One region of the Bacillus sp. C1 genome, then DNA from elsewhere that is predicted to be linked to it. Evidence: riboswitches for the same ligand, from Rfam matches in the RefSeq annotation. Region 1 holds a riboswitch; the other holds the start of a gene.
What was found. A riboswitch is a leader RNA that binds a small molecule or an ion and turns the genes downstream of it on or off. The one in region 1 is predicted to bind magnesium.
Positions count from the first base shown of each region.

Region 2: linked by a shared signal. The riboswitch ahead of ACX5JI_RS17350 (phosphodiester glycosidase family protein) and the one ahead of ACX5JI_RS13035 (P-type ATPase actuator domain-containing protein) in region 1 are both predicted to bind magnesium.

Region 1 covers NZ_JBTMZT010000003.1:409,673-417,889, reverse strand. The annotation lists gene ACX5JI_RS13080 (GNAT family N-acetyltransferase) at 1-337, shown strand, start outside; gene ACX5JI_RS13075 (YpbS family protein) at 396-668, shown strand; gene ACX5JI_RS13070 (sulfurtransferase) at 671-1,504, shown strand; RNA gene ssrS (6S RNA) at 1,620-1,802, shown strand; RNA gene ssrS (6S RNA) at 1,824-2,007, shown strand; gene ACX5JI_RS13055 (hypothetical protein) at 2,116-2,565, opposite strand; gene ACX5JI_RS13050 (hypothetical protein) at 2,648-2,959, shown strand; gene ACX5JI_RS13045 (glutathionylspermidine synthase family protein) at 2,963-4,189, shown strand; gene ACX5JI_RS13040 (DUF350 domain-containing protein) at 4,192-4,578, shown strand; M-box (ykoK) riboswitch at 4,646-4,809, shown strand; gene ACX5JI_RS13035 (P-type ATPase actuator domain-containing protein) at 5,191-5,922, shown strand; gene ACX5JI_RS13030 (5'-3' exonuclease) at 6,056-6,922, shown strand; gene ACX5JI_RS13025 (FbpB family small basic protein) at 7,154-7,294, shown strand; gene ACX5JI_RS13020 (acetoacetate--CoA ligase) at 7,473-8,217, shown strand, end outside.
Region 2 covers NZ_JBTMZT010000006.1:61,360-69,576, reverse strand. The annotation lists gene ACX5JI_RS17370 (ketoacyl-ACP synthase III) at 1-529, shown strand, start outside; partial or broken gene ACX5JI_RS17365 (serine hydrolase domain-containing protein) at 664-1,179, shown strand; gene ACX5JI_RS17360 (RNA-guided endonuclease InsQ/TnpB family protein) at 1,231-2,700, opposite strand; partial or broken gene ACX5JI_RS17355 (serine hydrolase domain-containing protein) at 2,833-3,366, shown strand; M-box (ykoK) riboswitch at 4,040-4,215, shown strand; gene ACX5JI_RS17350 (phosphodiester glycosidase family protein) at 4,641-5,717, shown strand; gene ACX5JI_RS17345 (hypothetical protein) at 5,774-6,067, shown strand; gene ACX5JI_RS17340 (hypothetical protein) at 6,184-6,432, opposite strand; gene ACX5JI_RS17335 (flavin-containing monooxygenase) at 6,748-7,815, opposite strand.

The DNA.
Region 1 (8,217 bases):
CAAACATGAAGAAAATGTTATAGGGGTATATGTATTGCTTGAAACAAGACCGCAAACAATGGAAATTATGAATATTGCTGTTTTAGAAGAGTTACAAGGACGGGGGATTGGCCGGCAATTGTTACAGCATGCGATTATAACAGCGAAAGAATATTATATGCATACACTTGAGATAGGAACAGGGAATTCCAGTGTTTCACAGCTCGCATTGTATCAAAAATGTGGTTTTCGTATTTTTTCTATTGATTTTGATTACTTTTCAAAGCATTATGAAGAAGAGATTATTGAAAATGGAATTGTTTGTCGCGATATGATTCGACTTACAATGGAATTGTAGCTATTTTCTTATGCAGTTACTTAGCAAGAAAGTATAAATTATTTAGGGGGAAGAGAAGATGGAAGTACATAAAGCAATTACAGCACATTCGCGTAAACAAAATGAAATTGTAAACGCATTTTTACAATTAGATGCTCAGCGTGAAGCAGCTATTGAGGGGGCCGTAGCACTTGCATCAAATGGAAAACATTTCTCAGTGGATGCAATTAATATGGTAACGAAGCAAATCAATGATCTTGCTAAAAGAGGTGTTGCACCTGTACGTAAAATGGTAACAGAAGATATGGTTATGGAGTATGTAGGTCGTCTGCAAGAGAAAGAAGGTCGTTAAGTATGATTGTTACAGTCGAATGGTTACGTGATCATATAGAAGATGAACATGTCCGCATAATCGATTGTCGTTTTGACTTAGCTAATCTAAATTGGGGAAGAAAGCAGTATGAAAAAGAACATATTCCTCATGCGCTCTATTTTGATTTGAATAATGATTTATCTAGTCCTATTATGGGGCACGGTGGTCGTCATCCACTTCCAGCTATTCGGGATTTTGCTGAAAAGCTATCTCAAGCTGGTATTGATGAATATACGACGGTGGTTGCGTATGACAGTCAAGGTGGTGCAATGGCTTCACGTCTATGGTGGTTATTAACATATGTAGGACATCAAAAAGCATATGTGTTAAATGGTGGATTTCCTGCTTGGAAAGAACAAAACTTATCTACCACAACAGAAGCTCCAATCACTGAACGGAAACAATTCATCCCGAATGTACAAGACAACATGCTTGTAACGATTGAAGATGTGAAAGAAAACATCCGTACAAATGCAGACGTTACGTTAATTGATTCGAGAGAGCCAAAACGGTATGCAGGTGTTGAAGAGCTGGTTGATCCTAAAGCTGGTCATATTCCAACAGCAGAAAACTATTTTTGGAAAGATGGGATCACGACGGAAGGGCGATTTAAAAATAAAGAAGAGCAAGAGGAGCGTTTCCATCATCTTACTAAAGAAAAAGAAACAATCGTCTACTGCGGATCTGGTGTGACAGCATGTCCTAATATATTGGCGTTACAAATAGCTGGTTTTCGTAACGTGAAGTTATATGCGGGGAGCTGGAGTGATTGGATTTCTTATCCAGAAAACCAAATTGCAAAAGAAGAACAGTAACCTCTTGCATGCAAAAATATTTTGTATTAAAATAAGATCACAAGCAAGAAATGACTTCAAAGCGTTACATTTTACACATTGCATACAATGTGATAAGATAACGACAAGTAAATAAAACATCCTGCGGTGTACGTAACTTATTTATGTCTAAAACCGATGTTAGTTATACGGAAGCTCAACATTTAGCGATCATTATCACGCCTTCTTTGTGAAGGAAGATATACGGTAGCTGTGAGGGCATCCACCTGCGAGTAGCGGGTTTTTGGACATTTACGAGGAACGGCACGTGCGGGGGTCTTATTTTAACTAACGTTATATAAAATTCCTACGGTGTACGTAGCTTATGTATGTCTTAAACCAATAAGTATAATATGGAAGTTCAATATCTAAATGTAAACAGCATGCCATCTTTTTAAGAAGGAAACTGAAAGCATTTATGAGAACATCCACCTGTGAGAGCAGGTTTATGGACATCTAGAGAGAACGGCATGTGTGGGGCTATATAAGAAACCTTACGTTTTATACGTAAGGTTTTTATTTTTGGATTAAAGATTTTTTATGTAGTAAATATAAAGAATATTTGTTTACTGTAAAGCATAGGATTTGAAATATTATCTGCACGCCCCTGTAAAGTTTCCATAATAAATATAGCATTTTCGATCTTCGTCAATTTCTCTTGAATCTAAAGAGAATTCCAAGAACACTCCGTCTTTTTTGATATATAAAATATCAGAATGAAGAGGCGTTAAAATTTCTTCGTGATGCCATACTTCTTTACTTTCTATTATAGTCGATTCCGTTCCCTGCAGTTCCCTAATTTCAAAACCGATATGAGAGTATGTGGGTTCTAGTGAATCATTGAGGAAATCGTCTTTTTGAATATATAATACTGCTGTTCCGTCAGGATCCATCGCAGTTGCTGTTATGACATATGTGTTTCCTTCTTTAACGAAATATTCACAAGTCATCCTTGCAACGATTTCGGAAACAGAAATGTTTGTATAATTCCACAAAGCAGGATATTGTTTCATTTCATCATAGAGTCGATATTCTAACCGCAATTGTAATCCCTCTTCCTTTTTCTTCTATTTTATCATGAATTCTATTATAATAAAAATATAATTTACAAAGGAGAGTTAGCCGTTGACAAAAACAAAATGGTTAGTAACAGGTGTTCTAACATCTTTAGTGGCTGGTACTTTATCTGGCTGTACAGAAGATCTTCCTCCAAAACCAAAAGATAAGAGTTGTTCTGATTGGGATTGGGATGATGAACTTGGTGTATGGCGATGTGATGACAGCCATTCAAGTTATCATGGTAGTTATTATTATGGTGGTAGATACTATCAAAATAAATCAACCTTCAAAAGTTCTTCTGAATTTAAGTCCTATCAAGCTTCGTCTAATTTTAAAGGGGGAATTGGAAGCGGTTCAAAGGGGGGATTTGGAGGTTAGATTATGTCGCTTTACATAAAGAAACGAAATCAATTTTACTCAAGGTTCCCCCATTTTTGGTCTAACTTATACGGGAGTGAATATAGCCTTTTTCATATTTTTGAAATAAAGGAACAAACGCTCCAAGATTTGCAGCTAGCAACAGAACGGATGGGGAAAGTATTTTTTAAGACTGCTAGGCTTCTTCGGACCTTGTCGGATACACAGCTTCTTGAACTTGGTTTTCCTTCTGCAAGTCTGCCTTTTATTAGAATGGAATCTTTATTTCCTGAATCTATTATTTCAAGATTTGATTTTGCGGTGACGGAGGATGGTATGAAAATGTTGGAGTTTAATAGTGATACCCCTACCTTTATCGTGGAATGTTTCCAAATGAATGGTGAAGTTTGTACAGAATTGGATTATTGTGATCCAAATAAAAATCAGGAACGGCTTCTTTCCTCTGGAATCACAAAATCTGTGATGGAGGCTGCGAAAGGGGTAGAAACACCAAACGTTGTGTTTACAGCTCACCACGGGCATATAGAAGATTGGAATACGACCCGGTATTTAAGTCAGTTATGTCAAGTTACCAATAAAATGCTGCCGATGTCAGAGCTTAGAATTACAAAAGATGCTTTACTTGACGCAGATGGTGTGCCAATTGATGTTTTATATCGTCAGACATATCCTATTGAAGATTTAGTTGAGGACCGGGATCCTAACACGGGAGATCTTGTAGGTATCGAATTATTACAACTTGTAGAAGAAGGAAAGCTTTGGATTATAAATCCAATTTCATCTTTTCTAATGCAGCCGAAATCGGTTCAATGTCTCATTTGGGGATTAGCAGAGGAAGGTGCCTTTTATACAAATGAGGAGCGAAGGTGGATTAAAGAATACATGCTTCCTACATACTTAGAAGCAGATTCGTTTTTAGGAAAAAGCTCTTTTGTTCAAAAACCTTCCTTTGGTAGAGAAGGTGACACGGTTACAATTCGTGACAAAGATACTAATATTATGAATCAAAATGTATATCAAACGTATAAAAAAGAGCTTCCTGTATTTCAAAAATATGTAAAGCTGCCAGTTGTTTCCCTTAGGACTGAAAGGGGGAACGAGGAATTGTCATATGTGTTTGGATCATTTTTAATTGCTGGGAAGCCAAGTAGTATTGGAATACGTGCTGGTGAAAAAATTACGGGGAATGAATCTTATTATTTACCTGTCGGAATGAAAAAGGAGGATTAGAAATGATAAATTTCTTGCTTTATTTAGCGGTTTCAATTGGTCTTTTATGTGTCGGTCTCTTTCTTATGGAAGTGACAACAAAAGTGAAAGAATTTTCATTAATGGCGAAAGGGAATAAAGCAGCAAGCTACGCGCTTGGGGGAAGACTGCTTGGCCTTGCTATTGTCTTATACTCGACTGCTGCCCATTCTGTTTCAGTAATGGATATGGTTTTATGGGGAGCAATTGGAGTAGTCGCGCAAATTATTGTCTTTTATTTAGCCGAATGGTGTACACCGCGTTTTAATATTAATCAAAGCATTGAAGAAGATAACCAGGCTGTTGGACTTTTTCTTATGTTTTTATCTATTTCCATTGGTGTGGTAATTGCGGGATGCTTAACATATTGAAAAACCTTGAATTCAAAGAGTTGACATCTATTTTAAATAGGAGTAACATTTTCTACATAATAAAAAAATAAGTCTCTGTTAGGTGAGGCTCCTGTATAGAGAAATGCTACTGCCCAAAAATGTCGAGAGACGCCAATGGGTCAACAGGAATGATCGAATTAAGGTTTTTCTTAACGTAGCTGGTAACATACCTATGCTATACAGTGCTAAAACTCGGCGAGGGAGAGGTTCGCAGATTTCTATACTTAATAGGAATCGCTTATTTATGTATGCGATGACCTTTACTCGTTTATGAGTAGAGGTCTTTTTATTAACAAGCTATGAAATTTATCATAGTATAAATATTGACTAAAAAAGCGAAAGAGGAGGTGAGGAGCATGTCAAATTCTGACTCGGTTCCGTTACCCATATACTTCGAAATAAAAATATATGATGTAGGCAGGAAACGACTTGTTCCTCCCTCTATATTTATCATAAGGTAACGTACAGCTTTATTGTTGTAAGCTAAACGTGAAACACTTTAACAGAGTGTATCAATACAAGAATTGTTAAAGTGAGATAAATTGAGAAACAAAGCGTTTCTTCCTATGTTGTAAAGGAGGAGACGATAATATGTTATATGTAAATAAAATTGTGGGTAACATGTCTCAGAAACAAAGTAAAAGAATGGTGAAAGAACAATCTATACTAAAACAAAATAAAGATTTGTTGATTGAAATTGCCACAAGAGATGTGAAGTCCGTATTTGCTTATTTTAAAACAACAAGAGATGGCCTTTCGATGAAAGAGGCACAGAAACGCATTCATGTGTACGGGAAAAATGAATTATCTTCAAAACGGGCAATTTTTTCTGATGTAATGATGAAATTAGGAGAAATGATCCCTGGATTTGCAAAGCAACGTGTCGATAACGAAAATCGATGTGAGATTGTAACAGTAACTGTTTCTAGAGTAGAAGGATGTACGACTGTAGGGATGAATAGTGAATCCAAAATAATAAAACTACCAGTTGAAGAGCTAGTTCCAGGGGATGTAGTTTTTCTTTCGGCAGGTGATACAGTTCCAGCTGATGTACGTATTATTTATGCAGATGATTTATTAGTGAATGAATCGATGCTAACAGGTAAAGAAATAAACATAGAAAAATTTGAAAGCTGTTATCATCTTGAACGCAAGCGTTTTATTCCATTAAAGCGTATGAAAGACTATAATCCACTTCAACTTGAAAATGTATGTTTTAAAGGCACACATATTGTAAATGGAACTGCGAAGGCTGTGGTCGTTTCAACAGGTAAAAATACGTATTCTGGATTGCTTCACATGTACTGTAACAAAACACTTTGAACTGTTAATGATGCTAAATATATGAAAACATTGTATAATAGATAAAGTTGAACAGTAACGTAGAATGTAATCTATTTATATAACCTTACGTGATAACGTGAGGTTATTATTTTTTGTTAGTAGGAGAGGAATTATGAAAAAAGTATTGTTAGTTGATGGGATGGCATTATTATTTCGTGCTTTTTACGCAACAAGTGTTTATGGGCAATTCATGAAGAGACAAGATGGTACCCCAACAAATGGGATTCATGGTTATATGAAACATTTATTAACAGCAGCGCAAGAAGTTGAACCGACGCATATTGTAACGTGTTGGGATATGGGGAGTACAACTTTCAGAACGGAATCGTTCTCAAACTATAAAGCAAACCGTGCAGCACCACCAGAAGAGTTAATTCCGCAATTTGATCTTGTACAAGAAATGACTTCGCAGTTATCTGTTCCTGTAATTGGTATGAAAGGCTATGAAGCAGATGATTGCATTGGGACGTTAGCAAAGGAATACTGTAATGAGGCAGAAGTATATATTTTAACAGGTGACACAGATTTACTACAACTTGTGGATACTAAGGTTACTGTGATGCTTCTTCGCAAGGGTATTGGGAACTATGAATATTATACGCCAGAGAAGATTATGGAAGAAAAAGGCGTAGAGCCGTGGCAAATCGTTCATGCGAAAGCATTTATGGGAGATACGAGTGATAATTACCCAGGTGTAAAAGGGATTGGTGAAAAGACGGCATATAAACTAATTCAAGAACACGGGACGGTAGCGACAGTGCTAGAAAATATATCGACATTAACAAAAGCGCAGCGTACAAAAATTGAAAGTGATTTAGAGAACTTAAATATATCATTACAACTAGCACAAATTCATTGTGAAGTTCCAATCTCTTGTTCGCTAGAAGAAGGTCTGCATACAATTGATGAAGAGAAAGTAAGATCTGTCTGCGGTGAAATGAACTGGGGAAGACCTGAAATATTTATAAATATGCTGTAAAAGCAATGCTAGAGAGATTGCTTATGACTATAGATAACGTCTGATCAAATGTATTTTGATTAAGCGTTATTTTTTTATTGGTAAAGTTATCAGAAAAAATACATAGTTTTCATCTGGAATTCAAATAGATTTCACACGAATCTTTTATCATAATACTACACAGATAATTGCTTATCTTTTATATAAATGATCCTTTGATAAGTTATTTGTAATCGTGAAGGAGGAAAAGACATGCGAAAAAAAATAAGAAAATCCTTTAAACAATTATTGATAGAGAATAAACAATTATTATTGAACGATAAAGAGAATATAAGGGAAATAGAAGAAAAGATTGAGAAAAGACATGCTTCGTATCGTGTAGCCAGCAATTAAATAAGATAACATTTCTGAAATAAATAATAGGAATAAGCAGGAGATGACGTGGTTGATACGCATCTCCTTTTGTTTATTCGGTATGAACTTCCTCTTCTAAAAAAAGGTTTTTTAAGAGTAGTTGCTGTATATAGTTATTATTTACTTTTAAAAAATTGTAAGATGAGGAGGAATAATAATGAAAGCGATTACTGCGAGTGTGCTTCTATGGAAGCCATCACAACAGCAAATAGAAAATGCTGGTATTAGCCTTTTTATGAAGTGGCTTAGTCAAGAGAAAGGTTTATCTTTTGTAAATCAAAGAGAATTATGGAAATGGTCTGTTGAAGAACTTGAATCATTTTGGGAAAGCATTTGGAATTATTGCCGAGTTAAATCTAACACACCGTATAATCAAGTTTTGGAATCAAGAAAGATGCCTGGAGCAAAATGGTTCACAGGTGCTACTTTAAATTATGCGGAACATGTTTTTCGAAATGAAAGAGGAAATAAGCCAGCAATAATTTTTCAATCAGAAACCACTTCGAGAACGGAAATAAGCTGGAAAGAACTTCAGCAAAAGACAGCTATGGTGGCAAATTCACTAAAAGAATTAGGGGTTAAAGCAGGGGATCGTGTTGTTGCTTATATGCCAAATATTCCTGAGACTGTAATTGCTTTTTTAGCGTGTGCTAGCATAGGGGCGATTTGGTCCAGTTGTTCTCCTGATTTCGGGACAAATACTGTTATTGATCGATTTAAACAAATTGAACCGACCATTTTATTTGCAGTTGATGGCTATTCCTATAACGGTAAAATTCAGAATAGATTAGCAAATGTTTCGGAAATTCAATCGAATCTACCTACCTTAAAGCAGACCGTTTTAGTCCCTTATGTTGGAAGTAATGATTTTGAACTACATAATCGTCCAATGTATTGGAATG
Region 2 (8,217 bases), on a different contig from region 1:
CGACCGTACTACTTGTATCCTTTTCGGAGATGGTGCTGGCGCAGCCCTTGTAGAATACGATGAACGCAACCCTAGTTTTTTAGGAACTCATATGGGATCTAAAGGTTCTGGCGGAATTAACTTATACCAAACTGCTTTATCAAAAACAATGAATGGAGAGGCGTTACAAGATACGCCACACCTTGTTCAGAACGGAAGAGCAGTTTACAAATGGGCTGTAAACACCGTCCCGCAAGGCGTACAACAATTACTACAAAAAAATCATTTCGATGTATCGGAGATCGACTGGTTCATTCCGCATAGCGTCAATTTAAGAATGATTGAATCTATTTGTGAACGAACAGCTATTCCTCTTGATAAAACACTCATGAGTCTACAATATTGCGGAAACACTTCTGCTGCTTCTATTCCGTTAGCACTTGATATCGGATTAAAAGATGGAAAAGTTAAGACTGGTGATACTTTACTTTTATATGGATTCGGTGGTGGTCTTGTACATGCAGGGCTCATATTAAAATGGAATATATAACAGAAAGGCTGATGTCTTATCACATCAGCTTTTCTGTTATCTCTCCCCAATCTAGTTCAATACGACACCCTTTAATATATTCCTGTATGTAACATTTCTTTTGTTATAATATAGTAGAAAAGGAGATTACGCATATGGAACTAAAAACAATAAATATATATGAAAGAATGAAGCAATACCCTGTAATCGGTCTAAGCTTAGCCACAATCCGTGACGGTACATTAGAACGGACTGAAAGCTTTGGTCTTCTTGAAGCAGGGACAACTCAAAAAGTTAACATGAATTCTATTTTCAACGCTTGCTCCATCAGTAAATTCATCACAGCAATGCTCGTATTAAAATTAGTAGACAAAGGAATATTGAACTTAGATAAACGTGTAAATAATCAGCTTGTATCTTGGAAAGTCCCTAAAAATAAATTCACTTCTGATAAAAAAGTTACTTTACGAAATCTACTAAGTCATCAATCTGGAATCATTGATCCTCATAAAAGTTTTGATATATACAATTCGGTCCAAGGAAAACCTACCATACTTCAAATTCTTCAAGGTAAAACACCTTATTGTCCAGTTCCTATCGAAGTTCAATATACACCAGAAAGTAAATTTCATTATTCAGATGCTGGATTTTGTATCATCGAACAACTAATGAATACTCCCCCACTTAGCAAAGCTTGAAGTGGGGGTTTCTAACGTTTCGACCTAACGGACGATTAACGTCAGCGGGGTTAACACACTAGCGAGCTGTTTCACGCCTAACCCCTCTATCCCGTTTTTCCATGCATTCGGGACTACTTTTCGTAAAATATTCGCCGCAGCATTTACGTCTGCGTTGATTTCGATGCCTTTCGCAGAACGATACATACCGCGTTTTATTCGTTTTCCTGAAAAAGTTGCATGTTGGTCATTTATTCCATACGTTGGAATGAAGTCATAATCTAGAAAACTTGCTTTTGACGTGTACGATTCCTCGGTTACAATAACTTGAATACCTACTGCATTTGCTTTGTATGTAATCATTTGAATCAATACAGTATGCGAGATATGGCAAAATGTTTGGTTATTTTTCTTTCCCATATCAGTTTCTTGTTTCCAACTTTTGTTTTGACCAATAACGATTTGGCAAACTCTCTCTTCTTGAGCCAGTTTTACAATATGATGACTCGCTTTATGAAAGATGTCCTTTATTTTCAGGTAACGCTTTTGATGAAGTTTTTCTATTCTTTTTGAAGTAAAAGGACCTGTCCCTGTTTGTTTACCTCGCCTGAGAACACTTGTAAAGTGACTCTTCATTTTGTTGTAATATTGATTTATGCTTTTGACATGTTTGCCCTTAACAAGTACAGGCTTCATACCTGTGTTTGTTACAATGGTTGCAAGGTTATCAATACCTAAATCAATACTCATATAACGACCATTCTCTTCAACAGTTTGTTGTTTTGAAGGACCATCTAACACGAGTTCCACTACATACTCCTTGTATTTTGGAATGACACGAACTTGTTTCAGTTTTCCTTCAGTAAACCCTAATTTCCCAATATTCAATTGTAATTTTGTCTTTGGAAACTTTAAAAACGTATCATTTTTAATGACACAATCTTGGTTTGTATACAAAATTTCCTTTTCAGAAGAACGAATATACTTTGGAATGCTAGGTTTTCCAGTGTATTTGTGAGGATTCTTTTTATAATCTTTTAAACTAGCAAAAAAAGACTTCCAATTTTGGAATACGTTTTTCATGATGGATTGACTAGATTGTGTAGGCAAAGCACGATAATCATTCTGAATCATCGCTTTAAATAATGCATCCAAAAAATTGTAATCTACATACGGTTTTTCTGTAGTTGGTTCTGAAAACAAATTACATTTCACTTCTTTTTGTTTTTCTTTTGGTTTTGTTTTCTCTTTTTCCACATTCTTTTGATAGGCCAGAATTTGGGTATCATTCATCTTCCCTATGTTTTTAGCAATTGTATCTAAAACTTCTTTTTGTAAAGGTTGCAACTCCTTATTTTGTGTCAAACCTGTATACACTTGTCGTATATAAAAGTTTGTCGTGTTGTACATATTCTTCGCGTTTTGGCAAGATTCTTGAAAATAAGAATACATACGATGTCCTTTTTTAATCCAAATTTGAAGCGTTTTATAATTCCTTTGCTTTTCCGCTGTCATTTTTTCACCTCCTTGTTAAGCATATCATACCAAAACAAGAACGTATGTTTCCGCTATTTTATTTGAACATAACATATTTTTTTCGATTCACCTCACCACCTTCACATATGTTTAGAGGTGGGAGTCCTCTCGAAAGATATGATAGAAGACGTTACCGGATCATCTTTTAATCAATTATTACAAGAAGAAATATTTGCACCTTTACATATGAATAACAGTACGCTAGTGTATCCTAAACAAAATATAACAAATAATCGTTTCTCCTGTGGTCACGATAAAAATGGACATGTAGTAGCCGGGAAATATCCGTCCTATCCGTATACGGCTGCTGCAGGAATATGGTCAAATCCAACAGATATAGCTACTTTAGTAATAGAAGTCATTCATTCTTTGCACGGCAATAGCAAACTCGGTCTGTCTTCGAAAATTATCAAAGAAATGATTTCTCCTCAAGGTAGTTCAAAGTGGACTGGTCTAGGTGTGTTTCTCGATAAATCAGACGAAGAAATAGAAATATCTTCACTTGGTTGGGGCGTTGGGTTCCAATGTTTCATGCTTGCATACCCATATAAAGGTAGTGGTGCTGTCATAATGACAAACTCAGATTTGGGTGTTCATCAACATGAAGGGATTATTGGAGAGATTATTACTTTATTAGAACTGTAAAAACTTTTATTTGTTTAATAGTCTCATCCAATGATACTTAGCCTTTTATAACGTTTGTTTTCACCTTAGTAGCCTCTGCTTTGTTTACATGCTAAGACACGAACATCTTAAACATTACTCTACATCATGGTTCTCACATGAGAAAACTACAGAATCCTTTGTTTTCTCTTCTCCCTCATCACTCAATCCTTCAAGATGGGATTCCACCAATCTAATTCCATCTTGAAATGTTATTTTTCAATTTGTCATTCTATTCTCAAACGAAATATCCGCTTAGATAATAAAATACTTTTACAATTTTAAATTTTCATCCCCTGTACTTGCACAAGGATAGTACGCTTCCGATTCTACCAAAAAAACGGATATTGAACTTAATGAAAAACATATTATTTCTATGATTTTTCCAATGTGTCATTCACTACGTTACATTGAAAAATAAAACGTAACGTTCAAAATTCTCTATATGTTTTGTTACATTTTTTCTGTTCGCTATTTCTAAAAAATAAACAAATTCGTATATAAATCCATCTATTTCGCAGCATTCAAATGCTAATATGGAAAAATCACATATAAACCCAAAATTTTTTTAGTAAAAAGCAAGATAATATTCTGTTGACAATTCCAAAAATACTAGCTATGCTTTCTACACGAAAGAAACGCATAATATTATAATTGCTACACCTGTTAGGTGAGGCTCCTATACAAACATAGGCTATTGCCCAAAAATATCGAAAGATGCCAATGGGTAGAACAGGGATTGTCGGATTAAGGCTCTTCTTAAGATAGCTAAGTGATGAAACTTCATCCTTTACGTTGTATAGTGCCAAAACTCGACTAGGGGGAAGTTTAGCTTTATTTACGTATACAATTTTGCCCCCCTCTCGTTGAATAACTAGAGGGGTTGTTCTTATACAAAGAACTGTACATGAACCATTTATCATATGAAGTTAAAAATAAACAATCCATGTATTTACTAAAGGAGGCGCACAGCATGGAAATGAACGTTAAAGAAAAAACACTATTTCTCATTTATAGCTATGATGATTGTACAAAGTGAAATTGTATATTTGTATTCTCTTAGCTCCTAATGCGTTGTTTATATGTCACCTACTATGAAGAAGAATTGACTAGGAATAACATTTAAACCGTAATGATTTCGTTTTAACAAAAAGTCATCATTCCTCTTCTTTCTCATCCCTTTTTAAAAGCTATATAAAGTGAATGTAAGGGATCATCACGTATATATACAACTATACTTAGTGGAGGAAAACATATTGAAACGTCTAAGAAAAATTTTAAAAAGATTTATAATCCTTCTGTTCATTTTTATACTAATTGGTAGTGGCGTATTATTTGGTACGAGCTACGGTCATGATTTTCGTGTCATTATTGCTGAAAGCATATTAACATCTCAACATCCGCAATTTGCGAAATATACTTTTCTACCGAAAGAAGAATTGAATACATTAACAGATCGTATCCATAATCCAAAATGGATTAATAGTAGGAATCGTATTTATGGAAAAATGACTGCGAAGAGATTAAAAGAATTAAAACATGCACCTTTAAAAATCGATATAGAAACGATTAAAAGCACTGCAAATACTCGCTTTCATTTCGAAGGAAAACTAGTTACTATTAGTAATCCGTTTAATGTGAAACTCGCTACTCACCAAGGAACACAAGGATCAGAAAAAGGTGAAAAAATTAGTGTCATGGCTAAGCGTAATCATGCCCTTGTTGCTGTAAACGCAAGTGGATTTTCTGATGAAACAGGTAGAGGCGGCGGCAATATTGCTACTGGAATTGTAATCGAGGATGGAAAAATTATTAATACGAACCATGATAACAATGCTCCTACCATTATTTCTGGTTTAACAGAATTTGGTGAAATGATAACAGGAAACTACTCTGCCAAACAATTATTAGCTAAACACGTTATTTCAGCAGCTGGCTTTATGCCGCAATTAATTGTAGATGGAGAAAAAATGATAACAGAGGGAGATGGCGGCTGGGGGTCTGCACCGCGTAGTATAATGGCACAAAAACAAGATGGATCTCTCATGTTTCTCGTTATCGATGGTAGACAAGCACATAGTATTGGGGCCACTTTAAAGGAATGTCAAGACATTCTCTATGAAAAAGGTGCCATAAATGCAATGGCTATGGATGGAGGCTCTTCAGCCACATTATATTTATGGGGAAAAGTTCGAAATTCACCATCTACCTTATCTCATGAAGATCGATTTTTACCAAACGCTTGGATCGTAGCAGCAAATCCGAACCAACAAATACAAATAACAATGGATGGGAAAAATATAGATACAACTACACTAGAAGATTCAATTTAAAAAATGAAAAGAATTATTATGAAATACAAATTCATTATATAGGTGGGATTTATAACATGAAAATAGTGATGAACCAAAATATATGCTATATTTCTGAAAAAGAAAGTTCCATTAGATGTTGCGCGAAACATTTCAACTCTAACATGAAACCATGTATAGGTGATGTCATCGAACTTCCAGCTTTCAATCATCAAACCCAGTTTTCAAAAGTAAAGGAAATATTTATAAACTTCGAAAAAGGTGAATGTAATATTATTGTTGAACAACTCATCACTAACAAATTAACCGATATGCAAGAATACATTCAAGTATTAATCGATCATGGATGGGTTGAAGAATTTGTAGAATAATATTTTAAGAGTCTGTATCTGCACACAGTGATTCTCAAATACTTATATCCACTTAGTTGTAGGTATATAACGAAAAGCGCCTATAATATAAAAAAGCTGGTTTTTTTCCAGCTTTTTTATATTATATTTTTAGCCACAATCTTTAAATGTTCAGGTGCAATAATCTCCTTTATACTTTCTTGAAGATCCTCATGAAGCATTTCTTCAAGATGCTCCAATGACACTTCCAGAGGTGTGCACTCCAGCGTTTCAATATTTAATAAGGAATAATGTTCTTTTTTCTTTATGACTAAATATTGATTCTCTCCTGTTATAAGTAAAGAACCTAATCGAATTCCAAGTAAACGTTGGTCATCAAATTTCATATTGTATCCCTCTCTCTATTGATAAATATACGAAAAACACCTTACATATTTTAATAAATATATGCATATTATAAATCTATCATAATTCATTTCAAAAAAATACAAAATATAGCATGATTACCTCTTAATAGGAGGTCTATATTACCTATTTTACATACGATATTCTTAATACTCCATATATTACGGTACAAAAAACTTTCTCAACATATAACGATCACTTTCTAGTTTTCTAAATTGTCAGAACGAATTATAATAAATGTAATGAAAGTTTGACCTCTCCTAATTGCTGTACATATAGTTGGTCGGTAGGAATTGCTACCGACCTATTTTTTTGGTCAATATTGAATCTTCTTTTTGAATACTGGAACATACAAATTCTGCATCTTGGCCCACACCACAAAGAAGAGCTGATCCTCTTTGATGTTGCCACGGTAATCCAATATAGTATAATCCTTGCACTTTACTTACGCCTCTTGTATGAATAGGAAACCCTTCCTGATTAACCGCTCCTTCCACTTCAATCCACCGATAATTTGGCGTGAAGCCTGTAGACCATATTATGTTCTGGACATCGCAAGTGCTATCATCTGAAAAAACTACTTTATGCTGCAATGCATTTACTACTTTAGGTTTCACTGTTATCTTCCCATTACGAATGAGCTCTCTACATTCAAAACCAAATATCGGATCTTTCCGCTGCCTAAACCATCTTCCCCGCCTTGTATTTGTGCCAGCATATAATAGGCCTATCGTTTCCAGCCAAGAAAAAATACTCCTTCCCATTATTTTTAATGGTAAAAATGACAGTGGATGACTGACAGCAATCGTAACATCATGAGTTTTCGCAAGCTCTACCGCAATTTGTGTGCCGGAGTTCCCTCCTCCTACTACAAGAACTGGCCCATCTGGAATTTGCATTGGTGATTGATATTGTGAAGAATGAATTTGAAAAATATTATGTGACAAGTTTTGAGAAATAGAGGGAATAAAGGATTGCTGAAAAGCTCCTGATGCGATAATAACTCGTTTAGATTGCATAATTTCTTTAGATGTATATACTTCAAACACGCTCCCCTTCTTCTTTATTTTTAAAGCATTCATATTTAATCTCACCGGTATGGAAAAATGTTTTGCATATGCTTCTAAATAATTGGCAATTTCATCTTTACTCGGAAATTCATTTTGATCTCCATTTAACCTCATACCCGGCAATGCACAATACCGCCTTGGTGTAAACAATTGTAAAGAATCGTATCGCTTTCTCCATGAATCGCCAACTTCCTTTTCTCCATCTAACAAGACAAAACGATAGTTTCCTTGCTGTAAATAATACCCCATAGCTAGACCTGCTTGGCCAGCCCCTATTACAATTACATCTAACATTTTTCCATCCTCCTTTTCAATATGAACATATGAATATCTGTTCATATGTTCATATGTTTGATTCCATCATATAAACTTTCTTTTTACAAATCAAGGAAAATAGCCCTTCCTCTACTCAATATGTAAATATAAAAAAGCGTAATCGCGATGATTTTTCAACTCACTACTCCTTTTTCTCATCATTGAAAGATTAAAAGACCCAGACAAAAAAGGACCGTGGAGAAGACCTTCTCCACAGTCTGAAAATAAACATTTGTTTTTGTAATCATTTATTCTTGAATTTGCTTATCTAAATTGTTTTTTTATGATGTTTCGAGACATCCTAATAAAATTACTTTTATCCATAATAAACAACTCTTTTCTATCCCCTGCATGCTCTTCATAAAGTTGTATCTTTCAGAA